4 regions of the Oceanobacillus kimchii X50 genome follow, and region 1 is predicted to be linked to each of the others. Evidence: riboswitches for the same ligand, from Rfam matches in the RefSeq annotation. Region 1 holds a riboswitch; each other region holds the start of a gene.
The links. A riboswitch is a leader RNA that binds a small molecule or an ion and turns the genes downstream of it on or off. The one in region 1 is predicted to bind S-adenosylmethionine.
Positions count from the first base shown of each region.

Region 2: another riboswitch for S-adenosylmethionine. It lies ahead of C794_RS03810 (homocysteine S-methyltransferase family protein); the one in region 1 lies ahead of C794_RS06945 (Fur-regulated basic protein FbpA).
Region 3: another riboswitch for S-adenosylmethionine. It lies ahead of C794_RS17135 (methionine ABC transporter ATP-binding protein); the one in region 1 lies ahead of C794_RS06945 (Fur-regulated basic protein FbpA).
Region 4: another riboswitch for S-adenosylmethionine. It lies ahead of C794_RS16635 (LLM class flavin-dependent oxidoreductase); the one in region 1 lies ahead of C794_RS06945 (Fur-regulated basic protein FbpA).

Region 1 is NZ_CM001792.1:1,302,361-1,310,682, forward strand. It holds gene C794_RS06925 (CynX/NimT family MFS transporter) at 153-1,364, opposite strand; gene C794_RS19770 (hypothetical protein) at 1,564-1,812, opposite strand; gene C794_RS06935 (hypothetical protein) at 1,932-2,231, shown strand; gene C794_RS06940 (HAD-IIIA family hydrolase) at 2,228-2,767, shown strand; SAM riboswitch class I at 2,869-2,969, shown strand; gene C794_RS06945 (Fur-regulated basic protein FbpA) at 3,045-3,245, shown strand; gene C794_RS06950 (hypothetical protein) at 3,335-3,664, opposite strand; gene C794_RS06955 (GNAT family N-acetyltransferase) at 3,791-4,309, shown strand; gene C794_RS06960 (class I SAM-dependent methyltransferase) at 4,323-5,042, shown strand; gene C794_RS06965 (HIT domain-containing protein) at 5,070-5,399, shown strand; gene C794_RS06970 (ZinT family metal-binding protein) at 5,555-6,556, shown strand; gene C794_RS06975 (DUF998 domain-containing protein) at 6,954-7,580, shown strand; gene C794_RS06980 (GNAT family N-acetyltransferase) at 7,733-8,266, shown strand; gene C794_RS06985 (MFS transporter) at 8,314-8,322, opposite strand, start outside.
Region 2 is NZ_CM001792.1:681,476-689,797, reverse strand. It holds gene C794_RS03825 (ABC transporter ATP-binding protein) at 1-713, opposite strand, end outside; gene C794_RS03820 (ABC transporter permease) at 733-1,563, opposite strand; gene C794_RS03815 (aliphatic sulfonate ABC transporter substrate-binding protein) at 1,579-2,562, opposite strand; gene C794_RS03810 (homocysteine S-methyltransferase family protein) at 2,684-3,733, opposite strand; SAM riboswitch class I at 3,813-3,917, opposite strand; gene C794_RS03805 (DUF1801 domain-containing protein) at 4,138-4,566, shown strand; gene C794_RS03800 (thiolase family protein) at 4,568-5,752, opposite strand; gene C794_RS03795 (acyl-CoA dehydrogenase family protein) at 5,778-6,926, opposite strand; gene C794_RS03790 (ABC transporter substrate-binding protein) at 7,183-8,322, opposite strand, start outside.
Region 3 is NZ_CM001792.1:3,364,353-3,372,674, forward strand. It holds gene C794_RS17095 (YpjP family protein) at 1-16, opposite strand, end outside; gene C794_RS17100 (SDR family NAD(P)-dependent oxidoreductase) at 232-963, shown strand; gene C794_RS17105 (S-adenosylmethionine:tRNA ribosyltransferase-isomerase) at 965-2,011, shown strand; gene C794_RS17110 (VOC family protein) at 2,024-2,383, shown strand; gene C794_RS17115 (GAF domain-containing sensor histidine kinase) at 2,426-3,571, shown strand; gene C794_RS17120 (response regulator) at 3,568-4,206, shown strand; gene C794_RS17125 (S66 family peptidase) at 4,388-5,422, shown strand; gene C794_RS17130 (YxcD family protein) at 5,685-5,984, shown strand; SAM riboswitch class I at 6,112-6,228, shown strand; gene C794_RS17135 (methionine ABC transporter ATP-binding protein) at 6,330-7,355, shown strand; gene C794_RS17140 (methionine ABC transporter permease) at 7,345-8,007, shown strand; gene C794_RS17145 (MetQ/NlpA family ABC transporter substrate-binding protein) at 8,034-8,322, shown strand, end outside.
Region 4 is NZ_CM001792.1:3,261,476-3,269,797, reverse strand. It holds gene C794_RS16660 (ABC transporter permease) at 601-1,812, opposite strand; gene C794_RS16655 (ABC transporter ATP-binding protein) at 1,805-2,737, opposite strand; gene C794_RS16650 (DoxX family protein) at 2,997-3,509, shown strand; gene C794_RS16645 (superoxide dismutase family protein) at 3,682-4,266, shown strand; gene ssuE (NADPH-dependent FMN reductase) at 4,468-5,019, opposite strand; SAM riboswitch class I at 5,112-5,219, opposite strand; SAM riboswitch class I at 5,344-5,453, shown strand; gene C794_RS16635 (LLM class flavin-dependent oxidoreductase) at 5,534-6,589, shown strand; gene C794_RS16630 (ATP-grasp domain-containing protein) at 6,603-7,547, shown strand; gene C794_RS16625 (MFS transporter) at 7,748-8,322, shown strand, end outside.

The sequences.
Region 1 (8,322 bases):
CAAAGCAGAATGGTAGCTAATAGACAAGATGAGCGCCCGGAATTAGACGTTACATGGAAATCTGGTAGCTCATTGATTGGTAGGGTGATAATCCGTTTGCTTAAGTAAAAGAACTACCTTCCGCTTCAAAGGAAGGTAGTTCCATTCATTATTTATTCAAATTTAATCTTTTCGTTTTTCCCCGCGATGGTTCCGAGTATTGCTATACATAAAGCAACAATCATTAAAATAACCAAAGGAATAGTCCATCCATTGGTCCATTCTGAGATGAAACCAAGTAGTAATGGTCCAAGTGCAGCGACCATATAGCCGACCGATTGTGCCATACTTGATAGTTGTGAAGATTGAGCCACTGTTTCTGTACGAAGAACAAAAAACATCATCGCTAAACTAAATGCTGTCCCGGCACCGACTCCAGTTAACAATAAGAAAGCTATAATTAAGTTAGTTGATGATGTAAATGTTATTCCAAACAGTCCACTAAAAAATAGAAGTCCTGCGATACATCCAATTATTCGTTGATCATTCATTTTCCCTGCAATGATTGGCGCGACAAATGTCGTTGGAATAATTCCCATCTGTAAAATTGCAATAAACCAACCTGCGTCACTTTCAGAAAATCCTTTTGCTAATAAGATATCTGGAAGCCAAGTAAACAGACTATACGGAATGAATGATTGAAAACCCATAAAGAATGTTACTGCCCAAGCTATTTTCGACTTGAATAATGCAGTAGGAGGTTGGCTCTTTACATCTACAAACACCTTTTTCCGTGATGAACGAATCATGGGTAGTCGTAATAATAATATAATTACGGCAATCAAGGAAATGACGCTCCATACTTGCATTGCGTTGCGCCAATCCAATGAAGGAAAGGAAGTAATAGGGACAGATATTCCTGAAGCCAGCGCTCCAAATAAATTCATGGTTACAGAATAAATACCAGTCATAAGTCCGATACGATATGGGAAGCTTGATTTGATTAGTCCTGGCATTAGTACATTTCCCACCGATATTGCTATCCCCAGAAGCAGTGTGCCGAATAGCAACATGGATATATCACCAATTGATCGAATATATATACCTATGGATAATACTACCATTGCCATTAATAACGTAATTTCCATTCCTAGTTTTCTAGATAGAGTAGGAACAAATGAAGAAAAAATTCCAAATGCTATTAAAGGTAATGTGTTAATTAAACCGATCATGGCATTTGTTACCTCTAATTCATTTCTAAATATTGGAATTAATGGGCCAACGGAAGTGATGGGGGACCGTAGTGTTGAAGCTATGAAAAGAATCGCTAAAATTAATAGAAATGTATAATAACGCTGTTTTGTCGAATTTGAAATACGTTGCATGGTGTTTCTCCTTATGATTAATCTTCGTTAGCTAATATATCAAAGGTTAATTATACATAAATTGATCATAAGGAGAAAGATAATAATTATTGATTATTTATTCTGAGTTTTAAAGGATTTAATCCAAAAGGTAACCAAACACATATTACAACTTATGGTAAGTATGGGGCAATGACTAACATGATGATAGAAATTGATATTAAAAAAGTACTAACTGTTTTTGAAAATTTAAATTTTTATCACTTTTATAAAATCCAGAGAATTGTAATTTGTTCCGATATAATACAAAAATAGAAATAATGATACCAATACCAGCAATTAATCCTCCATAATAATTATCTAATTGAATACCGATGGATGAATAGATAAACATAATAGCTTTATTGAAAATAAATCCCAATAGACCAAAAATTATGAGTATCCGGATGATTTCTAAAGTGAATTTCATTTTCGGCTCTCCTTAAATAGCTATAAAGTTCTACAATAATCTAAATTGAGTATTTATTAAAATTTTGCGTCTATTATAAATAAATCTACGTCTATTTAATAAAAGGGGGAAAACTAGCAATGGCACTATTGAATCTAGCAAGTGTAATATTAGGGATAATAGCATTAATTCTTCCCGTTATCAATCTATTATCCACACATAAACATAAATTGAAAAAAATTATTCTAATGTTAGTAAGTCTAAGTGCATGTTCTATTGCAATATGTTTTCAGTTATTTTATCAGCATCACCTCGTGAAAATTCAGGATTGGTCAGCTTTAATGGATGTTTCAGGTAGCACAGTTTTGATATCTGCAATACTATTGGCTTTAACGGTTACTTTAAATATTTCTTCCATTTTTGGGATGAGGGAGTCATGATAAACAAAAAGCTTGAAGCAGTGTTTTTAGATAGGGATGGAACCATTGGTGGAGATGATAAGGTACATTATCCAGATGACTTTAAGTTGTTTACGAATTCGAAAAAGAATATAGATTATCTTAAACAATTTGTTCAAGTGTTTTCATTTACCAATCAACCAGGTATTTCATTGGGAGAGGCGAGTAAAGAAGATTTCTATAAAGAATTAATGGGATTTGGTTTTGATGATGTATTTCTATGTCCACATCATCATAAAGAAGGCTGTAAATGCCGAAAACCTAGTACTGGTATGTTAAAAGAAGCTACTTATAAATATCAGTTAAATTTAAATAACTGTGTTGTAATTGGCGATAGATGGAGTGATATGGTAGCAGCTTCCAAAACAAATTCAGTAAAGATATTAGTAAAAACAGGGGCAGGAATGTCAACGCTTCATGACCATTTTGAAAAACTAAAAGAAATTGAACTTGATTTTGTTGCAGAGAATCTTACAGAAGCAGTAAACTGGATTAGTAATCGATATCACCTATCATAGAAAAATGAATGAAACAAATCAATTTATGATATATAGATTGCAGAATTAAATCGCAGTAGACAAATCGGATTAATGAGTTTATAATTAAGTTTATAAAAATATACTTATCAAGAGAGGTGGAGGGACTGGCCCGTTGAAACCTCAGCAACAGAGTGCATCTGTCTGTGCTAAATCCTGCAAGCATTAGCTTGAAAGATAAGTTGAGGTTATCGTAATATACAAATTCTCTCTTCTTATCTTTGCCATGATCATACTTATAGAAGAGGAGGATTTAAATATGGCTTTCTGGAATGAAGATGAATCAGAAAGAAGAAAAAACGAATTAATTGAGAAATTAATTGCATCTAATCATTTTAAAAAAGGGAACAAACATCTTTATGAGCTTACTACCGCAGAGTTAGAATACGAATACTTTAAGCTTCAATTTAATGATCACCCACATGCTGGTAAAAGTGCCATTCATTGGGAGAATTTTTAACTTTATATTTTGATACAAACTTTATCCTCGCATTTGCGAGGTTTTTTTATTCCATTTTTACATCAAATGTATTACTCATAGCAAATTACTTAATTATCAATTACTTTTACATAGATAGTGTCTATTCCGACTGGCGGACCAATCTCTCTGACTTCTCCAGTAAATCCGACTTCAACTTTATCACTTACTTCAAAAGTAATTTCTTCTTCTACAGATAAATCAACAGTTACTTGATTTCCAGAATTTAAAATTGACCCTTTAGTTACTTTAACAATAGCAATATCATTGTTTATCGTCTGTATATTTCCAATAAGGCTATCCTGAGTTTTAAATTTGGCATTTCGAATGTTATTAATAGAAGTGCTATCACAAGAACTGGAAAATACTAACATAAATATTATACTGATGTAATTTATCATTATTCTAAAAATCTTCATATACAATCACACCCCTAATTGATATTATATATTATTAAATGAATGAGAATTATGTATTTTTCTGAATTGAATGATAAAATGGAGTGTAGTCTGTTGGAGGTGACTGGTATGCAAATAAACTTTAAATCAATACATAGTGAAGAGGATGTTAACTTAATTTCCACATTATATAGTAAAGTTTGGAGACAAGATTCTGAAGGGATATTCCAACGAATAAAGAAACATATGGACTATGATGGTTTTCAAGGGCATATGATTCTATCGGAAGAAAATAAGTTAATTGGTTTTGCTTATGGTTATTTTTCATTGAAAGGTCAATATTACCATGATCTTATTGCTAATCATCTGAATCAACAGGAGTATCAAGATTGGTTCTCCAACTGCTATGAAGTTGTTGAAATAATCGTGGACTCATATTATCGAAAGTTAGGATATGGAAGAGAATTATTAGACAGTCTGTTAAAAGGTGCCAAAACAACTACAGCAATTTTGACAACACAACAAGATAATATGACTGCTATACAATTTTATAAGAACCAGCATTGGGAACTAGTAAAAGAGCAATTTTATCCAAATGAAGATGGAAAAGCATTTGTGATTTTCGGTAAGAGACTAAAAAGACAGTAAAGCGAGGTAATATATGATTCCGCTAGTTTATGATCAATTAAATAGGTTTGGTGAAGACGATACATTTTTTCTTTCCCTATTAAAAGAGATAAAAGGGAAAAATCTAGCTGATCTAGGTTGTGGAACAGGAAGGCTCACCTTACATTTTGCTAAAGCAGGATTTGATATAACCGCAATCGATCCAAATAAAGAAGCAATTGAGCTTGCTAAGACGAAACAAACATCCAATCAAGTTGAATGGATTATTGGAGATAGTGGGGATCTAAAGACAAACACATATGATGTGGTGATTATGACTGCAAATGTTGCGCAAGTGTTTCTTACAGATGTGGATTGGGAGCAAGTAACAAGTGATGTTTTTCGTTCATTGAAAGAAGGCGGTTCTTTCATATTTGATACACGTAATCCAAAGGCTGAAGTGTGGAAAAAATGGATGGCAGATAAAACACCCGATGTTGCAACACATCCTAAGACAGGAGAAGAATTAGAAATTTGGACCGAATACGATGGAATGGACGAAAAACAAATATTTACGTTCTATGAAACTGTAAAAAGTGTTAAGTCTGGAGAGGTTATCCAACGTGAAAAACTGCAATTGCGATTTCGTAATCAAAAAGAAGTAAAGGTTGCCTTAGAAAAATCAGGATTTTCTGATGTTAAATGTTATGGAGATTGGGAATTAAAAGAGGCAAGTGAAGAATCATCATCATTTATCTTCTATGGTACAAAATAATGATCAGAAAATATGGAGGGGGAGTATATGATGGAAGATTTTTATTGTGATGAAGTTTTAAGTGGTAATACGTTAGTGGAGAAGGTCGTGGAAACAGAAAATGTATTAGCGTACCATCATACAAATCCATATTGGCCCACTCATATAGTTGCCATCCCGAAAGTTCATATTGACTCTCTTCTTTCTTTGGAAGAAAAAGATAATGATTTATTATTGGAGTTGTTTTTTGTAATCAAGCAGGTTGCAACTATGGTAAAGGAAGAAGATGGCGCGTGTCGTGTCATTACAAACCTAGGTAATTATCAAGATTCAAAACACCTTCATTGGCATATAATATCTGGAAAGAAATTTAGATAATAATTGTTTAGTTTAAAAAAAACGAAAGTCTCAGGTAGAGACTTTTTTTATTTTATTTAAAAATTATCTTGACGGTCATATAACTGCTATGTATAATTTAAATCGTAATCATTACGAGTCGTAACTGTTACGATTTAATAAAGGAGAGAATCATTATGAGAAAAATATGGGGAAAGAGATTTAGTGTTCTATTACTAAGTCTACTATTTATAATGGGCTGTCAATCAGCAGATGATAATTCCGAAGAAGGAGCAAATGCTGAAGAAGAAAATGATCATAATCATGAGGTAGAGATTGGAGATGCACCAGAAAAAGTAAATATTAATGGAGTATCTGATCATTATCATACAGGTGATTTAATCAAATTAACTGCAGAGCTTGAAGAAGATAGTGAATTTGATCATTGGCATTGGTACATAAGAGATTCATCCAGTGATGAATGGGAAGCAGTACCAGAATTAGATGATACGAAATTTTTTGGTGATGCGGAAACTGATGGACAACAAATTATAGCAGTATTGTTTAATGATAATCATGAACCTTATGCTCAATCAGAAGTTATAGAAGTTGTAATAGATGATCACGGGCATGGACATAGTCATGCGCATGATGAAGAATCTGAACAAATTTATAATGGTTATTTTGAAGATGAACAAGTAGAAGATCGTACTTTAGGAGACTGGGAAGGCGATTGGCAATCTGTATATCCATTACATCAAAATGGTACACTAGATGAAGTCTATGCACACAAAGCTGAAGAAAGTGATGACATGACAGAAGAAGAATACAAGGATTATTATGAAACTGGTTATGTAACTGACGTAAATAGAATTGTCATTAATGGTAATGAAGTAACTTTCTTTGAGGGAGAAGAAGAACAAACTGGTGAGTACCAATATGATGGGTATGAAATTTTAAATTATGAAGCAGGAAATCGAGGAGTAAGATTTATATTTAAACTAGATGAAGAGTCTGAAGGCTTACCAACTTATATTCAATTTAGCGATCATTCAATATTCCCAACTGATTCTGGACATTTCCACCTTTATTGGGGGGATGACAGACAAGCGTTGTTAGAAGAAGTCGAACACTGGCCAACATACTATCCATCTGAAATGAGTGAAGAAGATATCGTTCATGAGATGATCGCACACTAATATATTTGCAAGCAAGTAGAGAATCCGATATTAATTGGGTTCTCTTTTTTAATCAATTTCATATTAAATGGTGATCAGTTTAATTTTCTTTGCAGACGGCAGCTTTTTAGCAGGCACGGCTTTAACTAACTAGGTTAAAGAAAACCACTTTTCCTACTGGATTTTCAAGCTCTTTTTTTCTGACCACGAGTCGTCGTCTTCCAATACAATCAAAGCCAAGTATTTCCTATAATCCATACTAAATTTATTCATATGAAAATATAAAAGGAAAATAGGATATGAATATAGAAATAATACTTAGTACCGATTAACAACAAACAGATCTCTTTAATTTTATTAAGTAAAACTTAGGATATTCTGCTTGTAACAAACGGGATAAATATAAGGAGTAATTGGAATGAAAATCTCTAAAAATGTTGGTATAACAAGTTGGATTCTTACTTGTATGTATTTTGTAATTGAACCTTTTTTTGTGATGTCTTCCATCGCTCCGTATAATTTGATGGATCATGCAATGAGTGATTTGGGAGTTACGAGTTGTGGCGAATATACCTATCCTTTAGCAGCTTATGATATTTGCTCTCCTTATCATTTTTGGATGAATATATTATTTATTGTTAACGGGATTACATTTTCAATAGGGATACTATATCTTTCTCAACAGCTAGAACAAAATAAAAAGAATCGGATAGGTACTATTTGTTTATTGTTATTAGCATTAGGAAATATTGTTTCTGGATTTATTCCTGCAGATGTAAATTTATTCTGGCATTCTATTTTTGCACAGTTAGGAATGGTAACTTTTTTAATTGGGTTATGGTTATTTGGAAAATTATTAGTCAGAGGGAAATGGTGGACTTATTGCATATTGGTTTCTCTCATCATTTTAGTAGTTTTTATTGTGCTACTTATCTTTATCTCTTTACCAGCAGGACTACTTCAACGTATGTTTTATGGTGTTACATTTCTGTGGGGTACTGTCTTAGCAGTTATTTTAGCTAATAATAAAGGTGCGTATAGGTGAATATTTAAAGGAAAGATGTTTTACTTAAATTTTGAAAGGTGTGATAGCAATGAACCAGATTTCAGTTAAAAAGGTGATTGAAAAGTAGTTTGATTCTTTTAATCTTCTTTTCAATCGTTGGTAGTATAAATTTTAATGAAAAGAGGATTCACATGTATAAAGATCGAGAGTTGACAATACGGCCAATTAAAGAAAAAGATTTGAAACGTCTATGGGAATTAATTTACAAAGAAGATAAACCCGAGTGGAAGCAATGGGATGCTCCATACTTCTCCCATAAAAGTATTTCTTATGAACGTTTCTTGAAAGAATCTGACTCATGGATTGATACTAAATCTAGATGGGTAATTTGTGTAGATAATGATGTATATGGTACAGTTTCTTACTATTATGAAGATGAACAAAAGAATTGGCTAGAGATGGGGATTATCTTTTATGAAGGCAATAATTGGGGTAAAGGCTATGGAACAAGAGCTTTAAAGTTATGGATAAACCATCTATTTGATCAATTGCCTGTAGTTAGAGTAGGTTTGACTACATGGTCTGGAAATAAGAGGATGATTCGTGTTGCTGAAAAGTTAGGAATGATGATGGAAGGAAAAATACGTAAAGTCCGTTATTATAATGGAGAGTATTACGACTCTATACGTATGGGGATTTTACGGGAAGAGTGGAATTATAAATAATATTAAAGAGGAGACTCTATTCCGAAGAGTCTCCTCTTTTGTAAAACCTATTTATC
Region 2 (8,322 bases), 620 kb from region 1:
TGAAGGATTTCCAAAATTTCTGCCTTTAAAGTTGCCATCTCTTGACTACCTCTTAATCTAGGTTTTGATTGTTCCAATACAATTTCTGCAGCCACCGTTCCAGGCTGTCCACGTAAAATTAGTATTCTATCACATAAAAACAGAGCTTCATCAATATCATGAGTCACCAGTACCATTGTTGTTTGATACTTACTCCATATAGACAATAATAAATCTTGTAATTGCATTTTCGTAAATGCGTCTAATGCACTAAAAGGTTCATCTAGTAATAGAATCTCTGGAGAAGTGACTAGAGCTCGAGCTATTGCTACACGTTGAGCCATACCACCTGAAAGTTGCTTTGGATAAAGGTTCTCCTTTTGAGAGAGTCCAACACTTTTCAAATAATCTAAACCTCGTTGCTTTTTATTTATTTTTTTACCTGTTAATCCAAATGTTACATTTTCCATAACATTTAACCATGGTAATAACCTCGGCTCTTGAAATATATAACCTATCGATGCTTGTATTCCCTTTGTTCGTTTTTGGTTAATGGTAATTTCTCCATAGTACCTGGTATCCAACCCAGCAATTGAACGTAAAATGGTACTTTTTCCACAGCCACTTGTTCCGAGTAGTCCTACAATTTCTCCGGATTTTGTTCGAAACGATATATTATTTATTGCAGGGGTACCATTAAAAGTTCGACTTACTTCTTTTAGTTCCAAACTCACGACCCATCCTCCTTTATTTTTAAGACTTTACGATTCGATCTTGCCAATGTAATGTTCGACTTTCTAGTTTTTTCAAAATCCAGTCTGTACCTTTTCCAATGAATGCAAATAACAATATACTAGCTAAAATCGTTTCAGGAGATAGTGTGTTTTGACCTGCAATCAATAAATATCCTAAACCTTGACTTGCGCCCATTAATTCAGCAGCTACAACAAACATCCATCCAAGTCCTAACCCACTTCGAAGACCTGTAAGAAAAGAAGGTAACGATGCGGGTAATATAATTCTTCGGACAAGTTGAAAGGTAGACAATCGATTCATTTTACCAACTTCAATCAACTTTCGATCAACGCCTGTGATACCACTTATGATATTTAAATACACTGGAAAGAAGACGCCGACACTAATCATGGTAATTTTAGAAACTTCACCAATTCCCATCCACAGAATAAATAACGGAACCCAAGCTAAAGAAGGAATAGCCCGAAAAGCTTGTATTAATGGATCAAATAACAATTCTGCTTTTCTATACAAACCTACGAGTCCACCGAGCATAAGAGCGGCAGCAGTACCTAGAAAAAATCCAGCAAATACTCTATATAAGGTAATACCTACATGCCCCCATAAAGATCCATCTTCAGCAAGATTGATGATCGTACCAACAACTGTCGTTGGTGCAGGTAATAAATACGTAGGAAAGTAACCAAATCTACTTAACACTTCCCAGACAATTAATAGCAAAATAGGAATAATACTTCCCATCCAAATTACTTCATATGACAAAAATGATTTGTTTCTCTTAAACTTATTTTTATCCCAATTAATAACTTCTTCAGACACCTTAGACAAGACAGCCACCTCTAATTATTTATTTAGCTCTTCTATAAATGATGGTTGGACAAGTTCATTTACAACCTTCTCAATGTCCGTATCAGCTTCAATAACTTCTCCCTCTAGAAGAACCTCTGCTGAATTTCTTAACGTATCTCGATGCTCATCTCCAGGAATGGAATTGGAAAAATCATTCCTCTCTAAAGTCTGTTTCGCTACATCTAGTGACATCTCTGCTTCTTCAGATAAAATCTGTGCAGCTGCTTCTGGATTATCTATTGTCCACTCTCTTGCTTTTTCATACGCTTCAATCACAACATGAACATAATCTGGATATTCTTCTGCAAAATCTTCTCGCACGTTTAAAAAACCATATGTGTTAAATTCTTTATTTCGATAAAACAAGGTTGCATCAGATTCTAATTCGGCTCGAGCCATATGTGGATCTAGCCCCGCCCATGCATCTACGGAACCTTTAGACAAAGCAACCGCTCCATCACCATGTTGTAAATTGACAATTTCTAAGTCAGCCGCTGTTAATCCAGCTTCATTTAAAGCCCGTAGTAGAAAAATATATGGATCCGTACCTAACGTGGCAGCCACTTTTTTTCCTTTTAATTCTTCTACCGATTGGATTCCTGACTCAGAATCAGCAACTAAAGCTGTCCACTCTGGTTGAGAATAAATATATACATTTTGAATTGGAGAACCCTTGGCTTTAGAAACAAGCGCTGCAGATCCTGCAGAAGAACCAAAATCAATACTATCACTTGTTAAAAATTCTAAAGCCTTATTACTACCTTGACTTAGTACCCACTCCACACCTATTCCTTCATCTTCTAAGGCTTCTTCTAACCATCCTTGTTCTTTTAATACAAGGCTTGTTGGTGAATAATACGCATAATCTAACCGAATCTTATCAGGCTTTCCATCTGCTGCACTTGAATCAGATCCACATGCTGCTATTAAACTACTTATTATTATCACTAAAGCTATACTCATTAACTTACTTCTCATTAAATTCTCCTCCTTATAATTATTCAAATAAGATTACTTGGTTTTATAACAATGAGGTTCGTACTTCTCCAACTGTATCTAAATGAATAGTATAGGAGATTTAACATCAATATAAGATTTGTTATGCCTTAAATCGATAGCCTACATTATGTTCTTTTAATGTTTTATCTTTCCCAAACAAGAAATGCTTCTCCATATTAGGAGAATAGGGAGAATTAATGGTCTCCTTACCGACTGCCTCTGCAACAGCTCTAAGCATTGCTGGAGATGCTCCACAACATAACCCAATATAATTAACACCAATCCCCTTTGCTTCTTTTGCCCACTCTGCTAATTCATAACGGTTATGGTACAGTGGATCTAAAGCAGTTGGAAAAGTTGTTTCAGTAGGCAAATGGCAACTACAACCACCATCAGGTAAATTAAAAAATGTCGGATGCTCATCTGATGTACGATATGGAATGGGTAATGCTCCTACATAACCGTCTACATGCTTTCTAATTTTTGCAATATAAGGTTGCATCGTATCTGGACCTCGGAAACAATTCATTCCAACTACAAGTGCTCCCTTTTCCGATAATATTTTACAAGATTCCTCTACCGTATAGCCATCCCTTAAAATGTTTTCTCCCATTAACCCTAGTGTAATGACAGCTGGCAAGTCTTTTTTCAATATTTCTTCCAAAGCAATTTCTGCTTCTTCATGATAATAAAATGTTTCACCATTAATAAAATCAACATCTTCTTCTTTACTCCACTGAGCCATTTCAGCGAACATCTCTCTAACTTTAGATTTGCTTGATTCATCATAAGGGTCAAAGATATTTGTATTAGATATATTTCCTGCAACTAATGCTTCTTCCAATGGATGCTCTTTCGCTACTTCCTTTGCTAAACGAATAGCACTTCTATTCAATGGTTCTAATAATTTTTCCTTGCCAATAATGCGCATTTTTTCTCGATGTGCATTGTATGTAAATGCTAATACAACATCCGAACCAGCATTCATAAAATCACGATACGTTTGTTTTAAAGCATCCGGGTTCGCAAGTGCTACTTCTGGTACAAACGAACCTGCCTGTAAATACCCTCTCCTCTCTAATTCAAATAAATATCCTTCTCCTACTATTACCGTACCTTCTTGCAAACGTCTTTTTAAACTACGCTTCATCATAATCTCCTCCTTCATTATTTTTACAAACAAAAACCCTTCTTCTAAAAGTAAGAAGAAGGGTTAACCTACATTGTTCTTCTTATCTTTAAGGCATATAAGCCTATTGGAATTAGCACCATACCTTATAAGGCTGGTTGCTGAGACTTCATCGGGCCAATCCCTCCGTCTCTCTTGATAAGTCTAACTATATTTAATTTTTTAAAAATTAACTTTTTAATATCTTATATGATAACCATAAAATAATCAATAGGAAATTTAAATTATTCATTTATTATTTTTTAAATGATTTCCTAGTGAGTGATGCCGTGCCTGATAAAAAACTGCCAGTTGCAATCTAAATCAAAAATATATTGTAAATATTTGTTATACTATTATCAATCATAGGATTAGGAGTGATGAAAATGTATGAACTAAAAACAAAAGAAACAGAAAACAGTGTTATTCAATTCATCGAAAGTGTTGATCATCTTCAAAAGAAAGAAGATGCTTATAAACTATTAGATATATTTACCGAATCTACTGAGTATCCAGCAAAAATGTGGGGAACAAGTATTATTGGCTTTGGAAAATACAATTATAAATACGCTTCTGGCCACTCCGGAGAATTTTTAATAGTAGGATACTCTCCCAGAAAATCAAAAATTAGTCTCTATCTCGCAACAGATATTGTTCAAGATAGTGAATTAATGACAGCTTTAGGTAAATACACTACCGGAAAATCGTGTGTTTATATTAACAAACTCAGTGATATTAATCTTGATATCTTACGTCGTTTAATTAAACAATCACTTTTCCATATCAAATCAACTTATCCTGATACTGCAAAATAACTTAGCACTGTTCGATCAATATTGCCATTCCTTGGCCGCCACCAGCGCATAAAGTTGCTATACCATATTGCTGTTTTCTTTTTATTAGTTCATAGATTAATGTCGTAATTATCCGGGTGCCCGTAGCACCGACCGGATGACCTAACGCAATCGCCCCTCCATTAACATTTACTTTTTCATGATCCAAACCTAGTTCACGAATAACAGCAACGGATTGAGAAGCGAAAGCTTCATTCAATTCTAGTAAATCTATGTCTTGGATTGTTTTTTGATTTCGTTTAAGTAGTTGTTTGACTGCCGGTACTGGGCCAATTCCCATTATTTCAGGGGAAACACCCGCTGTACTCCAATCTACGATTCTTGCGAGTGGTTGCAAGCCAAGATGTTTGGCATGTGATTCTTTCATAATAACCAAAGCTGAGGCACCATCATTTCTGCCGCAAGCATTACCAGCAGTCACCGTCCCACCTGCTTCAAATACTGGATTAAGATTTGCTAGTTTCTCTAGAGATGTATCAAATCGAGGATATTCATCTACTTCAAATATAGATATCTGTTTCTTTTCCACAACCTCAATAGGAGCTATTTCATCTTTAAACCGTCCACTTTCTATAGCTTTTTTTGCTCTGCGCTGACTTTCTATCGCAAATGCATCTTGATCTTCTCTTGATATATTATATTTTCTAGCAACATTCTCAGCTGTAATACCCATAGATAGATTCTTACCATAGATTTCTTGAGGTTGTTGTCCTGCTTCTAAATTAGAATCGACAATGGTTGTTCGATCTCCTCCAAATCTAGTATTTCGTAAGTATATTGGAGAACGGCTCATACTCTCTGTCCCACCCGCTATGACAATATCAGCTTGATTACTAAGAATTTGTTGTACTCCAGATGTCACTGCCTGGATTCCAGATGCACATAATCTATTTACTGTAAAAGCAGTCACTTGTTCAGGGATACCCGCTCTTAGCGCTGCTACTCTAGCAATATTCGATGATTCCGTCGTTTGTCTTACTTCTCCTAAAATAACCTCATCTACGTGATCAGCTGGCATATAAACTCTTTGTAGCACTTCTTTAATCACATGACTTGCTAGATGACCAGAAGATACATTTTTCAATGATTTACCATATGCTCCAATTGGTGTTCTAGTTGCACTGACAATAACTATCGGATCGTCCATACCTATACCTCCCTACAACTTGCCCTTAGCTATAATGTTTCTTTAATTGTCCAGCAATAATATTCTTCTGAATTTCCGATGTTCCTTCATAAATTCGTGTAATTCGCGCATCTCTATAAAATCGTTCCACAGGAAAATCTGAAATATATCCAATCCCTCCATGAACTTGAACTGCTTTATCTGCTACTCGGTTGTATACTTCCGAACCATACAGTTTTAACATCGCTGCTTCCTTAATTACATTTTCTCCATTGTCAACCATCCATGCCACTTTATAAGTCAAAGCCCGTAATGCCTCTATCTCTACAGCCATTTCAGCTAACATGTGTGCAACTGCTTGGTGTTCAATAATCGACTTACCGAATTGTTTTCTTTCAATTGCATAAGTAGTCGACATATCTAATAACTTTTGGCTTGAACCTAAATTCCGAGCTGCCAAACCAGCACGACCATTGGTTAAAATTTTTAAGGCATTTACATACCCCTGACCTTCTTCACCTAGTAAATTTTCCGCAGGCACTTCACAATTCTCTAAAATTATTTCCGCTGAGTGAGAACCTCTCAGACCCATTTTTTCTTCAATCGCTCCTATATGAAATCCCGGAGCTCTCTTTTCTACAATAAAAGAAGAGATGCCTTTTGCTCCTTTCGTTGGATCTGTAACTGCCATCACAGTAAACACTTCTGCTTCTGTGGCATTGGTAATGTAATGTTTTATTCCATTTAATATATATTTATCTCCCTTTTTAACGGCAGAAGTTTTTAATGCACTTGCGTTCGATCCAGCTTCAGGTTCAGTTAGCGCAAATGCACCTAATTTTTCTCCACTTGCCATGGAAGGCAAGTATTTTTGCTTTTGTTCTTCATTCCCCATTTCCACTATTCCAACAGTACCAATTCCAGTATGAGCTCCGATTAGAGTCGTATATCCATTATGCGTTGCTCCAATTTCTTCATATAATGCACACTTTCCTATCATTCCAATCCCTATTCCACCGTAGTGTTCAGGGATACTTAAACCAAATAACCCCATTTCTTTTGATAATTCAATTATTCGTTCGGGGATTCTATTTTTTTGTTCAATATCATCAGCGACCTGCTCTACCTCTGTTTGAATAAAGTTTCGAACGTTTTCTTTTAAAGATTGAATGTTTTTATCTAATTCAAAGTTCAAACTGTATGACCTCCTATTGTTGCAAGTTTCAATGTACTATAGAAAAAAGCAAAGAGGCTGAGACAGGTATTTACTTAAACGAATGATATATAAAGAAAACTATCAGAAAAGAAATATACTCCGGTTGCTCATGCATAGGATGTCTGCACAGTCCTTCTCCCCCAAACCTTAATATTTCTTCTGCTTCTTCTAGTTATCGTTCGTTCTTTGAACAAAATCTCAACCTCTACTAGATGATTAATTCTTCGTAGATACTTTAATCAATTGGAATTCCTATTATTTCTCCATCTTCAACTGCACTAACTCTCGTAAGAATTTCGAATCCTCCATTTTCATCTATATTTGGAATGACATATACTTGTTTTTCTTCTGGTAACGCATCTAATCCAGCCTGTATATGCTCTCGAATTACAGTGGCATCCTCTACATTTCCTGCTGCTTTCATTGCTTCTACAAAAATATGCAAACTCACATAATGGAAACCAGCTTCTGATCCTGGTTCAATTCCGTGCTCTTCTGTATATTTCTCTACAAATGCTGGAACTCCAGGATAATCCGCTTCTACCAATGGCATGGTCCCAATTGCACCTTCTAGAACTTCATACGTTTCTGTAATTCGCTTCATTTCATCTAATTTTGCTTGGTCCATAATAATAAATCCACCTTCAAATCCAAGTTGTCTCGCTTGATTAACAACATTCGCTGTTGGTTCAGATGGTCCTCCTAGGAAAATTACATCAGGGTCTGACTCTAAGGCATTTGTCAATAATGTATAAAAATCCGTTTCTTTTGCAAAATCTACCGATGCCTCATGTACTACCTCTCCTCCTTGTTCCTCCCAATACGGAAGTAATTCATCAGCCCAATCTTGACCATACTGTGTTACTGGAGGAATCGCCGCTAATTTATTCCCAAACCGATCCATCGAATATTTTGTAAAAGGCTCGACATATCCATGATAACTAGGCGGAATTCTTACGGTTAATTCATTGCCTTGTTCCGTAATTGCAGGTTCACTAGAGTAAGCCCCAATAATAAAGTTTTCTTGTTCATTAAACACTTGTAGCGCTGCAATCCCCCCACTATGTGGAGCATAAATAATTGGTGTAGCATTTTCTTGCACTAATCGTTTTGCATTAGAAGCTGATTCATTTGGTAAATACTTATCATCAAGAGAAACAATATTTAACTTATATGTTTCACCATTAACCTCAAATCCTTCTTCATTAATTTCTTCTGCAGCCATCTCTAAACCATTTAAAGTATTTTCTCCATATAAAGCAGCAGAACCACTTAAAGGACCGGTATATCCAATGTTAACAACCTTCTCCTTTGTCTCCGCATTCGTACTAGAGTCCGTACTATTATTATTTGTTGTTGAACTACCATCAATGCA
Region 3 (8,322 bases), 1.8 Mb from region 1:
TCCACCATATCTTCATCTGCTCACCTACACTATCCCATTCCTTCTTTTTATTAATATTTTATCACTTTATAAATAATTGTCTATCCTACTTTCTTACTTTTTAAAAAATTCACCTTCAAATTTTGCCATACATCTAAAGTTGTAGTGAAAGACCAACCATAGGAATGACGTATTTACCATTTAATCCATTTACACTTAATGTATACCAATAAACAAAGGGGTGTAAAAATAATGGAGCAATCAAAAGTAGTTATGATTTCAGGGGCATCGAAAGGATTAGGAAGAGCTATTGCTTTAGCCTTTGCACGACAGGGTGCATCACTTGCTATATGTGCACGGGGGGAACAAGCATTAACAGAAGTTAAAAACGAAATCCAACACTTAGGGGTAGAAGTTCTTGCTGTTACAGCAGATATTAATAATACAAGAGATGTTGAGAGATTCGTAGCACTTGCCGAAGAAAAATTTAGGAAAATAGATGTCTTAATTAATAATGCATCGACTGTAGGTCCTAGCCCAATCCCTCAATTACTAGATACTACTGAAGATGATTTCTTTCATGTATTACGGGTAAACACTGCTAGTGTTTTTCTTTTATCAAAACGAGTCATTCCAGGAATGCTGCAAAGAAATCATGGATCTGTAATCAATATAACTTCCGAAGCTGGAAACACCGGTTATAGCGGATGGGGAGCTTATGGAATATCTAAATTCGCAGTAGAAGGAATAACCCAGACGTGGGCTGATGAACTTAAAGAAACACCTATTCGGGTTAACATGGTAGATCCAGGAGAAATGGATACAGAAATGCATGACCTTGCAGTACCTAATTGTAAATACGAACTTGCTCAACCAGAAGATTGTACAGATGTATTTTTATATCTCGCTTCAGATGATGCCAGTAACATACATGGAGAGCGACTAGAAGCACAAACATTCGATTTTGCAAAAGGAGGAGAATAATATGCTTCCTCATGCTCCGCATTTCCATTTACCTGATGAAGCAAATGCTACAACACCACCAGAAAAAAGAGGTCTTCGACGTGATCAAGTACGTTTGCTTGCGCTTGATTCTAGCAATGGCTCTTATGAACACAGTTATTTTTATAACTTAGAAAACTATCTTTCTTCTGGTGATTTACTCGTTCTAAATAATAGTCGGACCATTCCACCTGTGTTAAAGGCTACATTATCTAACGGTAAAACGATCGAAGTCCGTTTAGCAAAACGTTTATCTAATAATGTATGGGAGGTGCTTGTCCCTATAGAAGCTTTGATTAATGAGCAGTTGTATTTTCGTGAAGGGTTAGTCGGAAAAATAATTGCATCCAAATTACAGTCTCCATTAAAACAGATAGAATTTAATCGAAGTGACATTGATTTATACAACTACTTCTATACGCACGGGGAACCTGTTCGCTACGAATATATTCATCACCCATGGTCATTAGATGCCTACCAGACTGCTTATGCTATACACCCTGGTTCTGTAGAAATGCCTTCAGCAGGGCGTGCTTTTAGTTGGGAAATGCTTTTCCGATTACAGAAAAAAGGTATCAACATCGCATTTCTCCAGTTGCATACAGGCCTTAGTTATTTATTAGACGATGCGTGGGATCATTCTCCAGATAATAACGAAGAGTTTTATTCGATACCAAAGGAAACTGTATCATTGATTGAGCAAACCCAAAGTCACAACAAACAAGTAATCGCAGTTGGCACGACGGTTGTACGTGCACTTGAAACAATGGCGCTAACCGGAGAATCAACCGGATGGACAAATTTATATATCCAACGTGACTTTCCTCGCAAACTTACAAATGGATTAATAACCGGCTTACACGAACCAAAATCTAGTCACTTAGAAATGCTAACCTCGTTTATTGGGGAGTCGTTGCTGTTAAATGCTTACGAACAAGCAATTAAAGAAGGCTATCTATGGCATGAGTTTGGAGATATGAATCTTATCTTACCAGAAAAACATCCTTATAGTTTACAAGCTCCCCTCTAGAGGTGATTAATAATGCAATTTCATCATATAGCTATTGAAGTTACTGATTTAGAAAGATCTCAGAAATTCTATCAATTGATGTTCGATTTGGATGTAGAACAGTATCTCACATTTATGGATGAACAAATCGTTTTTCTAAAAAGAAAGGAGTGGAGGTTAGAATTGATTCAACCCTCTTCTCCACCTTCCCACTCCCCACATGTTCATATCTGCTTTCAGGTTAATAACATGAAGGAAACAATCATTTATTTAAAATCGCTTCAAATAGTACCGATTGAAGGCCCTTATGAAATCTCAAATGGTTGGAAATCTATCTTCTATGAGGGACCAGATCAAGAAATTATCGAACTATTACAAATAAAAAACACGTAAAAAATGCTATACTAATAGAAAAAGGTAAGGATGGTCTATTTCATGTCTAGCAATCCATTAACAGAAGGAAGTATTCTTAAAGAGATAGCTGAATTGCTAAATGAAGGAACGGAGATAACACAAACATTGCATGAAGTTCTTGAGAAACTATTACAAGTCACTGGTTTCCAAATCGGGTGGATATTCCTTATAGATGAAAATGGAGATCAAAAAAACCCAAAATTAACCGCTAGCCATGCTCTTCCACCAGCACTTTCTGCAAACAACTGTTATCGGATGAAAAAGAAAAGTTGTTGGTGTGTCAATCGTTATCGAAAGGGAGAATTAACAAAAGCTAGTAACATTATTGAATGTCAACGAATTGAATCCGCTTTACGAGAAAACGACCCTAAAAATGATGGACTAACTCATCATGCAACCGTTCCTTTACAAGCAGGAAATGAACGATTCGGTATATTAAATGTCGGTTCTCCTAATAAAACCCACTTTCACAAGCAAGAACTAGCATTACTAGAGTCGATAGCCTATCAAATTGGAACTGCATTAAAACGAATTTATTTGACCCAAAAAGAACAAGATATTGCGCTTCATACGGAACGAACCCGCCTTGCACGTGACTTACATGATTCTGTTAATCAATTATTATTCTCATTAAGTTTAACTGCAAGAGCTGGTCAAGAAATGACAGCTCAACCAGAAGTAAAAGATACCTTTCAATATATACAAGATTTATCTCAAGAGGCCTTGAGCGAGATGCGTACATTCATAAAGCAGCTTCGTCCCCCTGCTTTAGAAAACGGTTTAATCTCTTCGTTCATTAATTATGCAAAAGTACTTGATTTACATATTCATACTAAGATGAGTGGAATCGAACCCATAGATCCACAAGTTGAAGAAGCTTTATGGAGAATTGGACAAGAAGCAATGGCCAACTGTAAAAAGCACTCTGGACAACAGGATATTTTCATTGAAATGAATACAGAAGGATCAAACATCATTCTTTCAATATCAGATAATGGCGCAGGTTTCTTTTATGATAAAGATTTTGAGATGCCTACCATGGGATTACGTAGTATGCAATCACGTGCAGAAGAAATAGGTGGCAAGTTTCAGCTTACATCAAAAGTCGGGATGGGAACTTTTATTCAAATTTCAATCCCACTATTAAAGGAGGAAAATCAAACTTGATTAAAGTATTGATAGCAGATGACCATCATGTAGTTCGACGTGGTCTAGTTATGTTTTTAAAAACACAACCTCCCATAAAAATTGTCGGTGAAGCTTCCAATGGACAGGAAGCAATTGAACTTACACAATCCCACAAGCCCGATATCATCCTAATGGATATAATGATGCCCGTTATGAACGGTATTGAGGCAACAAGGAAAATCCGGTCCTTATTTCCGGAAGTAAAAATATTGATGCTCACAAGCTTTTCAGAGCAAAATCATGTTATACCTGCGTTAGAAGCCGGTGCATCTGGATATCAACTAAAGGATATTCAACCAGATGATCTAATTAATAGTATTATTTCTCTGATGGATGGGCAAACTCAACTACATCCAAAAGTTACCAATCATTTAATGCCCGTCAATTCTATTCATCATCCTTCGTATCGTTTAAATACATTAACCAATCGCGAAACAGAAGTATTAAAAGAAATTGCTAAAGGGAAAAGTAATAAAGAAATCGCTATTTCATTATTTATTACAGAAAAGACAGTAAAAACGCATATAAATAAAATTTTATCGAAATTAGATCTTTCCGATCGCACACAGGCGGCGTTATTTGCTGTAAAGCACCAAGTCATTTCGAATGATTAATAAAAGTACAAGGTTGCTTCAAAAAAATAGCTCGCCTAACAGAGTGAAAGAAATTTATCGTCTTTCTTTGTAAAACAAATATGAATACGATATGTTATTAGAAAGTGAAACAAAACTTCATTCAATGGGGTATTAATACATTACATGCAAGAATCCCAAAATAAAAAGGAGTTGTATCCAAATGCTAATCAAACCACCAAAATTAAAAGCAGGAGATAAAGTTGCAACCATTTCCCTTTCATGGGGAGGTGCTGGTGAGGAGAATCTACAATGGCGTTATGACCAAGGAGTTAAACGTTTAGAAGAAGTATTTGGTTTACAAGTAATTCCTACTCCTAATAGTTTAAAAGGAGAAACATATCTTCATGAGCATCCAGAAGCACGTGCAAAAGATCTAATGGACGCTTTTGAAGATCCAGAAATAAAAGCAATTATTTCAAACATAGGCGGTGAAGATAGTATTCGCCTTTTACCCTATATTGAATTCGATGTAATTCATAAAAATCCTAAAATATTCTTAGGATATTCGGATACAACAATTTCTCATTTTTTCTGTTATAAGGCCGGGATATCTTCCTTTTATGGACCTGCTATCATGACGGATTTCGCTGAAAATGTTGAAATGGATCCATATACCATCAATCATATCCATAACACATTATTCTCGAACAATATAATTGGAGATATCGAACCACCAGAGCATTGGACAAGTGAGTTCCTAGAATGGAATATTAAAAATAAAGACACGAAAAGAACGACTTACCCTAATAAATCATATGAAATTTTACAAGGAGAAGGTATTGTCCAAGGACGATTAATTGGTGGATGTATCGACTCTATGGAAAGTATAAAAGGCACGAATCTTTGGCCAGAAATCCACCATTGGAAAAATTCAATATTATTTTTCGAAACTTCAGAAGAAGAGCCAAAACCAGAGCTTCTCGCTCGATGGTTACAAAATTATGCTACACAAGGAATACTTCAAAATGCGAATGGGATTATATTTGCGAAACCGCATGGAGAAACCTATTACAAGGAGTATAAAAAAGTAATTACAGATGTACTCAAAGAAAATGGTCTATCGAAACTACCAGTTCTTTATAATGTAAGTTTCGGGCATAGTGAACCGAAAGCAACACTCCCATATGGTCGCATGGCAGGAATTAACTGTAACCAAGCTACTTTCTCTATCATGGAAAGCGCTGTACAGGATTGAACGCTTCTCTCTTAAGTTGGGCTTCACTTTGCACTCGATTGAAGAGTATGTTTACTGTCGGAATACGATAAATTGTGAACCTTTATATACTAGTTCGGAAAATATTTCCTATTACTAAAAAATCGTTTCACTTCATAAATTTGACATAATTATAGTAAAATAAAGTGACCGACTTCATAGAAAAGGGAGCCTATGTGATGAGGAAGTTTGCAGAGAAGTTATTACTACAAAATCAACATCAAAATGAAGAGGAGCTTTGGAAGTGACGAAGCTAATCATTCCCGAGGAAGATATTATTCTTGCCGTATGTATATATATTGCTCGCCAACGCAAAATTGAGCCAGCTGAAGTGGAAGTTGAACTTTTTTATGATGATTATTCCGGTTTCTCTGCAGAAATAACCACAGTATATGGCAAGCAAGAAATTGTAACAAAACATATTATTTCTGCTCTACGTGAATGGATTAAAGAAAATTTACACGCAAATCCATATGCTGGACTCAAGCTTGATTTAAACCGGACAAATGGTATCTATGCAAGACTTCGTAGTGAAGATGAATAGTACAATTTCTTCATTTACTACACTCGGACTATTTATCAGAATAATTTTATTTTTAATACCATATTGACTTAATTTATTTTATCATCTAGAATTACTTTCAATATAACAACTAAATATTTTACGTTTTTTCTTATCCAGAGAGATTGAGGGATCAGGCCCTATGACATCTCGGCAGCGGATTCTTTATATTAAAGAATACTGTGCCAATTCCTGCAAATGCAAACCAGCATTTGGAAGATGAGAAACGATGGCTTCTACATATATACATATGGTTACGAATCCCTCATTTCTTGTCTTTCAAGAAATGAGGGATTTTTTATTTCATCACTTGGTGGGGGTTAAGACATGATTGAATTTCAGAATGTAACAAAAATATTTACACTTGGAAAAAGAAAAGTGGAAGCTGTAAAAGAAGTATCTATAACGGTTGAGAAAGGAGATATTTATGGAATCATCGGATTCAGTGGCGCAGGAAAAAGCACTTTGCTTCGATTGGTAAATATGCTCGAGCGTCCTACCGAAGGCTCGGTACACATCCAAGGAATAGATGTTGGAAAATTATCCGCCAAGCAATTGCGAGAGCGTAGAAGAAATATAGGAATGATTTTTCAGAACTTCAATTTATTCCAATCACGGACAGTCGCCGGAAATATTGCATATCCACTCAAACTTGCTGGTACATCAAAAAGTTCAGTAAATAAAAGAGTTACTGAACTGCTACAATTTGTTGGATTATCCGATAAAGCAAAAGATTATCCAGACCAGTTATCAGGTGGACAAAAACAACGTGTTGGGATTGCAAGGGCACTGGCTACATCACCCGATATTTTAATTTGTGATGAAGCGACTTCTGCTTTAGATCCAAATACAACATCAGATATCTTGAAACTATTAAAAAGAGTAAATCGAGATTTAGGTATAACCATTCTACTTATCACTCATGAAATGGGAGTTATTCAGTCAATATGTAACAAAGTGGCTGTGATGGAAGAAGGTAAAGTCATTGAGAGTGGAAATGTGTTTGATACTTTTACAAATCCTTCTCACGAAACAACAAAACGATTTATTCGTTCGGTTCAACAAGAACTTCCGTCTGAAAAAGTACTAAAAGAGTGGACGGAAGCTGGAGGAGGTAATCTTTATCGTGTTTTGTTCAAAGGTGAAAGAGCCACTGATCCCATCTTATCAAGTACAACACGCAAACATAACATCGACTTTAATATTGTATATGGATCCGTGCGTGAACTACAAGAAAAATTATTCGGAAATCTCATTGTCTCTTTTGAAGGAGATGAACAGCAAGTACAACTGGTTATTCATGAATTAGAAACGATTGTTGATATGGAGGAGGTGTATACACATGGGGGTTGATTGGAGTACATTTTGGCCACGAATTGTAGAGGCAACAGGAGAAACATTACTCATGGTCGCAGCAACATTATTTTTTGGTTCCATTCTAGGTATATGCATGGGTTTATTGCTATTTGTAACTCGTGAAAACAACATACTAGAAAACAAGATTATCTTTAACGTACTGAACTTTATTATTAATATCATTCGTCCAATCCCATTTATCATTTTTCTAGTAGCAATCTCACAAGTTACAAGACTCGTCATTGGTACCACAATAGGCACTGCTGCTGCAATTTTCCCAATGACAATTGTTGCTAGTTTTACCATTGCAAGAGTTGTAGAAAATAATCTTGTAAGTATTGACCCTGGAGTTATTGAAGCCGCTAAAGCCATGGGGGCCAGTCCAATAAAGATCATTTTCACTGTATTAATTCCAGAAGCGCTAGGACCATTAATCCTTGGACTTACATTTGTATCTATTTCGTTAATCGACTTCTCTGCTGTGGCAGGTACAGTTGGCGGCGGTGGTCTTGGACATATCGCGATGACATATGGATATCAGCGATTCGACGGCAGCGTTATGCTTGTGACTGTAATCATACTTATTGTTATGGTTCAGCTAGCTCAATGGCTTGGTAACACTATTTCCAAAAAAATTATGCGTCGTTAATTGACACCTATTAGGAGGAATTTCACATGAGAAAATCATTTATTTTACTAGCATTATTAAGTTTTATATTATTTTTGGCAGCTTGCGGAAGTGATGAGGCCAAAGCTGGAGATGAAGAAGTGACTGTAAAAATTGGAGTGAATGGTGCCGATGGAGTTCAATGGCCCCTTCTTAAAGAAAAAGCAGCAGAAGAAGGAATCAACATCGAACTTATCGAGTTTGCTGATTATACATTGCCGAACAACGCCTTAGCTCAGGGAGATATTGATATCAATGCTTTCCAACACATTGCTTTCTTAGGGCAATATGTGAAGG
Region 4 (8,322 bases), 1.9 Mb from region 1:
TGGCAAGGCGTCAACAGACAAAGACTTAGATAAACTTATGCTTGTGGAAAATGTTAATTGCTCCTACTGATCTCGTATCTATACTTTTGTCTCAGCCTTGTTGCTTCAAGGAAAAGTCTTAGCTAGCAAGGTTTGCTCTAATTTTTCTTATATGCAGTATATGTATCGACTCCATATAAAATGAAAGAAAGGTGAATGGAAATAATTTATCGTAAGAAAACATACAAAATCAAATCCGAAAATTTAGCTGTTTTTAATAATTTTTTTCACAAATATTTACTGCCTAATCAGTTAGAACACGGAAGTAAGTTAATCGGTAGGTGGGTGAATGAAAAGCAAACAGAAATAACAGCTATTTGAGCTTATACGTCGAAGGAACAGTATCAGGAAATTGAATCAAATATCCGCAATTCACCTCTCCACGCTAAAGCACAAGAAAAACGCGAGCAAATAGGAGAACTATTTGTTGATCATTCAGAATAATTTTTACTATCTATATCTTGCACTTTTAAAATTCATTACTATGAAAATGTAAATGTGAGTGAATCCAGCAGGGAATAGATGAGACTGTCCCTATGGAAATCACTCACACTTTTTATTTTACGCTCGTATCCATTTCCAAATTTCTTTAGGCGTTGCATTCTTACCATACATAAGAATACCAACTTGAAAGATTTTACCTGCTAGCTTCATAAATATAATAATGCTCACAATTAAAATGGCTAATGCAATTATAATTTCTATCCATGGCCACTCTTCTAAAAAGGTAAGCCGTAACAGTAGTACCCCAGGAGAAGTAAAAGGTATATACGTACTTACAGTTGCGACAATCCCATTTGGATCACTGATGACTGGACCGGCTAAAATGAATGGTAAGAATGGAAGCATCATTACCATGCCCTGGAAGTTTCCAGCGGTAGAGACATCAGCCATTGTTGCACCAATTCCTACAAAAATAGCAGCAAACATTAAATAGCTTAATAGAGCAATAAATACTAATAGGATGGTTTCAGGTACGAATATATACTCCAAAAGAGGAATATCGAGTTGCCATACAGCAACTGGAAGAATGATACCAATAAATACGACAACTTGAATTAATCCAAGTACAAAGTAACCAATAATTTTTCCTTGCATAAGTTCTGATGGAGTTAATGAAGATAAAATGATTTCTGCGATTTTATCCTTCTTTTCTTGCGAAGCGCTTTGGAAAATCGCCATTCCAGTAAACACAATGGAAAGCATAATTACTCCTGCGAAAATACCTGGTACGATTTGTTGAAGGGTATCCGCCATTGCTTCCGATTCTTCATTTGCATCAATCGTTGTCTCATCTATAAAGACAACTGGTTGTAATAACTGCTCAGCTTCTTGATTAGAGAGTCCAGAGTCTGTAGCTCTCATTGCTTGGAGCGGAGCACTTAACGATTGGACTTGGCCAATAAAAGCAGGATCAATATCTTCGCTTAAATGCATTGGGACAAAACCTGACTGTATTGCATCTTCAAAAATAAACAGATATGCAGTATTATCCTCTTCGACTTCATCTAGTTCTGCTTGACTTACATCTGTAGATTCTATCTGCCAATCCAATCCTTGCTGATCTACAATGTTTTCAAACTCTGAAAATACTTCCATTTGATCATTTACATATACTGTCATTTGTTCGGATTCATTTGAATCTGAAAATAGACTACCGATGAAATAAAATAAAAGAAGTAAAAGAGGAGAGATAAATAGACCAATCACAAATGTTTTATTCTTTAGATTACGTTTTATTTCCCATTTGGCAACTTTCCAAGCATTATACATAAATCTCACCTTCTCCTTTCTTTATTAGATGTTGGTTGGTAGCGATATCAATAAATATCTCGTGGAGTGAGATACGATTAAGCTTCAGTTCTGAAATATGTAAATCCTCAGGTAATTGACGTAACCAAAGAGGTGGATTTACATCTTGATTAAGATGGAGAATAGTCGTATCTCCATTTTGTTCAATTCGGTCAACGTTAGGAATTGTTTGTAGCTGTTCAGTGCTATTTTTCCCTGAAATTGTACATTTAAAGTTAGCATATTGTTTTTTCACATCATCTAATGTACCATATATTACTTTTTGTCCGTTTTGGATCATAAACAATCGATCACACATTTCTTCTACCAAATTCATTTGGTGAGAGGAAAGTAAGATTGCTGTTCCGTTAGCGGCAAGTTGTGAGATCTCGTCTTTAAAAATGTCCTGACTGACCGGATCCAATCCTGAAAAAGGTTCATCTAAAATTAATAAATCAGGTTCATGGATAATTGAACCAATGAATTGTACTTTTTGTCCCATCCCCTTGGACAATTCTTCTATAGATACATTTTCTTTTCCTTCTAAATCAAATTTTTTTAAGTAATAAAGTACTCTTTCTTTTGCTTGTTGAATTGGATAATCCTTTAAATCTGCTAAATATAATAGAATATCCATGACTTTTACATTTTTGTACAATCCTCTCTCTTCAGGTAAATATCCGATTTTATTTTTAGGTATTCCTTTCCCATTATAATTAAACTGAACAGTTCCACTATCAGGGTACATAATTCCCATAATATTACGAATTGTAGTAGATTTTCCTGCACCATTAGGACCAAGAATAGCCATGATTTCACCACGGTGAACTTCGAATGAAATTCCTTTTAAAGCTTGTTTATCTTTAAAAGACTTTTTCAAGTTATGAACATGTAATAAAGGCTCCATTCAATTACCTCCTTGATTGAATTTATTCATCGATAGTATAAGTACGCTTTACTTATGTGAAAAGTTTCAATTTAATTTTAATTGTTCAAAAAGTATTCACTACTTTGTTACTAATATGTGAAAACATTCACAAAATGTGGTTCCAATAACAAGAAGGTGCTATTATAAAAGTGTGATAAGGATATCCTATAAAACAATATGTGAAATGTTGAACAAATGTTATTAATTCATTTAATTCCAAATAAGGAGTGAAAAGGCAATGATGAATTTTATTAGAAATCATAAAGTAGCTGCAGGGTTATGGACAATTATTCGAGTGTATATAGGTTATGTTTGGTTAACCAGTGGTTTAGGTAAATTAATGGGGGGAGAATTTGATGCGAGTGGATTCTTGCAAGGAGCTGTTGCTCAAACTGGTGGTGAACATCCAACAGTTCAAGCTTGGTGGGGTGCCTTTTTAGAAGCAGTTGCTCTACCAAATGCCGATTTATTTACAGTTTTAGTAATGTGGGGAGAAGTATTAGTAGGTATAGCATTAATTCTTGGATTATTCACAAACTTCGCTGCTTTAATGGGTATCACCATGAACTTCGCATTCTTATTTAGTGGAACAGTCAGCACCAATGCACAGATGGTGTTACTGACAATCTTCATCATCGTAGCTGGAGCAAATGCTGGTAAATACGGATTAGATCGTTGGGTAATGCCATATATGAAACAAACTTGGAAAAATAGAAAACAGAAACAAAATAAAACAACAGTAGCTGCTTAAAATAGGAATCTAAAACTCCCAAACGAATAGTTTGGGAGTTTTTTAAATAATTATAATGGATTTTACAATTACATATTATGCCAAATTTCGCGTTTAAATCTAAGCTAAGTTGTGAATGATAGATATAGGTAATAATTATATATTCATATCTTCAACGAAAGGAGTAAACATAGTGAAAAAACAATGGGTATATGTATTGTCGTTTATGTTAATTACCCTGTTACTGATAGCATGTAACGATGATCAAACAGGGCAAGAAAATCAGGATAAGGGTGAGGAAGCAGTAGAATCGAATGCAACTGCAGAGGAAGAGGTTTTAGTCTCACTAGAAAATAACGAAGGACAAGTTGTTGGAACAGCTACATTAACAGAAGGTGAAGAAGGAGTTCATATTTCATTAGAGGGTGAAGATTTACCAGCAGGAGAACATGGTTTTCATATTCATGAAGTAGGTAAATGTGAATTGCCAGATTTTGAATCAGCTGGCTCGCATTATAACCCAACAAATGCTAAGCACGGATTTAATCATCCAGAAGGACCTCATGCAGGTGATTTAGAGAACATCACCGTAAATGAAGACGGAACCGTTCAGGCAGAAGTTGATGCTCCAATGGTGACTTTACAAGCTGATACGGAGAATACATTGTATACAGAGCAAGGAACCTCATTAATGATTCATTCCGGTCCAGATGATTATAGGTCTCAACCATCTGGTGACGCAGGAGATCGTATTGCGTGTGGTGTAATAGGAGAATAATTAATTCCATTCTTAAACTTTAAGAGACTAGGACAAAGAATAAATGTTCCTAGTCTCTTTTCTACTTTATTATAATTGTGTTTGGTGGAAGACTGTATTTGTATATATGAGATTGGTCCTGGGTATGTCTCCATAGACCAGTATTGATACATCGTATCAAAAACGTTAAAGAAATTCGTTTATTCATTGATTAAAGTCTCCTCAATAAGTTGTTAATGCTTGTGTCGAAGTTCCTTCAACCATTTGTGCAAAATAGTCCACCTGTTTCTTTGCTCGTTGTAAGATATTATTATCGATAATAGGGATTTCGTGTTGTTTATCTATTTGTTCATCTAAAAAATATAATCCTTTGAGGTTATGTGCTTTTAAAGTTGCGAGAACAGGTTTTAATGTGTACTCAACCGCTAATAAATGTGCAGGGCTGCCCCCTGTCATAATTGGTAAGACTGGTGTGTGTTTAAGTGCATCCTGGGGCAATAGATCAATTAAAGCTTTCAAAACACCCGAATATGCTCCTTTATAGACAGGAGAACCAACGATGACACCATCTGCCACTTGGATTTTTTGGGTTATATTCTTAATAGCCGCACTTTGAAAATTCCCTGTAAATAAATCTTCATACGGCACATCTTTAACAGAAATATGGGTTACAGAAAATTTCTGTTGGATTAGTTGATCACCTAAATAATGTAAGACCTTTTCTGACCTAGATAGTTCGGAGGGGCTGCCGGACAATGTCACAATGTTGTTCATTTTACCTATCTCCTTTGAAAATAAATTAGAATATAAGAAAACCCGCGATAAGCTTAACAAATAAGAGCGTCGCGGATTTTTTTTAATCTGGGCTCTTATCTTTCAAGAAATATAACTTGCTGGAGGTAGCACCTTTCTAATGAAATTAGAGGTTGCTGAAGCGTCAACGGGCCAGGTCCCTCGGCTTCTCTTGATAAGATGTATTAATTTTTTATATATTCTAATATATCAATCCCGATAAGTCAACTTTGTTTTGTGAGGAAATTTAATTGACAATTCTATCAGCTTGTATTATTATCGTTGAAACAAACTAAATAATGAAATATCTTATCCTGAGAGGTGGAGGGACATGGCCCACAGAAGCCTCGGCAACAGGTTCTAGTTTGAATACTGTGCCAAATCCATCAAGCATTTTTATGCTTGGTAGATAAGAGAAGACGGTGACAGAGCTCTTTTCTTATCTAAGGAAAGGGCTTTTTTAGTATTATTACAACTATAGACATGGGGGATGAAAATGAAGTATGGTTTTTGGTTGCCGATTTTTGGAGGTTGGCTTCGTAATGTAGAAGATGAGCAGATGCCTCCTACGTTTGAATATGCGAAACAGGTAATTCAGCATGCTGAGGAATGGGGCTATGATACGACATTAATTGCTGAATTATATTTAAATGATATTAAAGGGATAGAAGCGAATTCTTTAGAAGCTTGGACAACAGCAGCTGGGTTAGCTGCTGTAACAAATAAAATTGAAATTATGACAGCGGTTAGACCGATATATCACAATCCAGCAGTAATTGCGAAAATGGCTGCTAATATTGACCAATTAAGTGGAGGAAGATTCACGCTAAATGTTGTTTCTGGATGGTGGTCAGAAGAAGCGAAACAATATGGTGGAGACTTCACTGAACATGATGAGCGGTACGATAGAACAATCGAATTCCTAGAGGTTTTAAAAGGACTTTGGTCGGAAGGTACCTTCTCTTACTACGGGAAATTTTATCAGGTAGAGAATACGAAGTTAGCACCAAAACCTATTCAACAACCGAATCCAATTCTATATGCTGGGGGAGAAAGTGAAAAAGGGAAGCAAGTAATTTCTACTTTATGCGATGCATATGTGATGCATGGTGGAACAGTAGAAGAAATTCAAGAAAAAATAGGTAATATGAAAAATCGGAGAAATAATCTCGATAAGGAAGCATTGCAATCATTTAGTATGGCTGCCTACGTGATATGTAGAGACTCTGAGGAAGAAGCATTACAAGAGTTGGAAAGAATTACATCAATAAAAGACGAAAAAGGATATGCAGGAATGAAAGATTTTACTTCTAAATCCCAATTAGAACAACAATTACAAATAAAAGATTATTCTGTTTCGAACAGAGGGTTACGTCCGAATCTTGTAGGAACACCTGAACAAATTGCAGAAAGAATAATAGAATATGAGAAAGTTGGTTTGGATCAGCTATTACTACAATGCTCCCCTCAATTGGAAGAGTTGGAACGATTTGCTAAGCAAGTGATGCCGAAAGTAGAAGAATTAAGAAAGAAGACATCTACGTTACACTAAAGGAGTCATGATAATGAGTAAAATTTATGTTTTACATGAAAATATGGAATGGACAGAACATCTTATAAAACGATTTAATGATTTAGAACTTCCTTATGAAGATTGGTTACTTCAAGAAGGACATATAGATTTACTGAGTGAACCACCAGAGGGAATATTTTATAATCGCATGAGCGCATCCTCTCATACAAGAGGAAATCGTTTTGCGCCAGAGTTTACAAATGCTGTGTTAGCGTGGTTAGAGTTTCATGGAAGAAAGGTTATTAATGGTAGCCGTGCCCTACAATTGGAAGTAAGTAAAGTTCAACAATACTTGGAACTTGAGAGGTTTGGTGTAAAAACGCCAAAAACAGCTGCAGCAGTTGGAAAAGAGAATATCTTAAAAGCAGCAGAACAATTTGAAGGAAAAAGTTTTATTACCAAGCATAACCGAGCAGGAAAGGGATTAGGTGTACAATTATTCCGATCAACGCAAGCTCTTCAATCGTATGTGAATAGTAGTAATTTTGAAGAACCGATAGATGGTATAACGTTATTGCAAGAATATATTGTATCTCCAGAATCTTATATTACACGTTGTGAGTTTGTAGATGGGAAATTTGTATATGCTGTGAAGGTGGATACTTCAGAAGGATTTGAGCTATGTCCAGCAGATGCTTGTTCTGTGGAAGACTTATTTTGTCCAGCTGGAGAAGAACCTGAAAAACCTGCAAAATTTCAAGTTCGGGAAGGATTTAATCACCCAATAATAGAACAATACGAGAAAGTTTTAGCAGCAAATGATATTCAAATCGCTGGAATCGAATTTATAGAAGATGCGAATGGAAATATTTTTACGTACGATATTAATACCAACACAAATTATAATTCAGAAGCAGAAGAAAACTATGGAACTTACGGAATGTTAGAAGTTGCGAAATTTTTAGAAAGAGAATTAGAACAACTAAAAGTTAAGTAGTAAAAGAGAAGATGTAGAGATAACGAGCAATGATTTGGATCTTGGTAACAAGACAAAATGATTGCTCGTTTTTTTGTTAGATATTTCATAAACCGAATAATTAGTAACTCTAAAATTAGGAGAGTCGATTGATTTTAATTATTAAAAAATTCTTGTATAATAACATCGTAATCTAACTAAACATAGAGGGAAGTTTTTTTATGGTGCAAGAAGTAAATACTAAAACTGACTTGGGTAAAGAGAAAATTTGGTCTAGGGACTTTCTATTTATTTGGATAGCGAATTTTTTTATTTTCCTAGGATTCCAGATGACATTACCAACGATTCCATTATTTGTAAAAGAACTTGGCGGTAGTGATCAAATGGTCGGTATTATTGTTGGTATATTTACATTTTCAGCATTACTGATTCGTCCCTATGCAGGGCATGCTTTAGAATCGAAGGGAAGAGGATTTGTTTATTTGTTAGGCTTAGGCATTTTTGTCATATCTGTGGGAGCTTATGCATTTACAGCAAGTCTTGTATTACTTGTCATTATTCGTATTGTCCAAGGAATCGGCTGGGGATTTTCTACAACTGCCGGTGGAACTGTTGCAACTGATCTTATACCGCCAAAGCGTCGAGGCGAAGGTATGGGTTATTTTGGTTTATCAGGAAATATTGCATTAGCATTTGGTCCATCCCTAGGATTAACATTAGCTGGTATTATTTCGTTTAGTCAGTTATTTTTATTTTGTGCAGTATTTGGTTTAATTGCATTATTATTTGCCTTGAA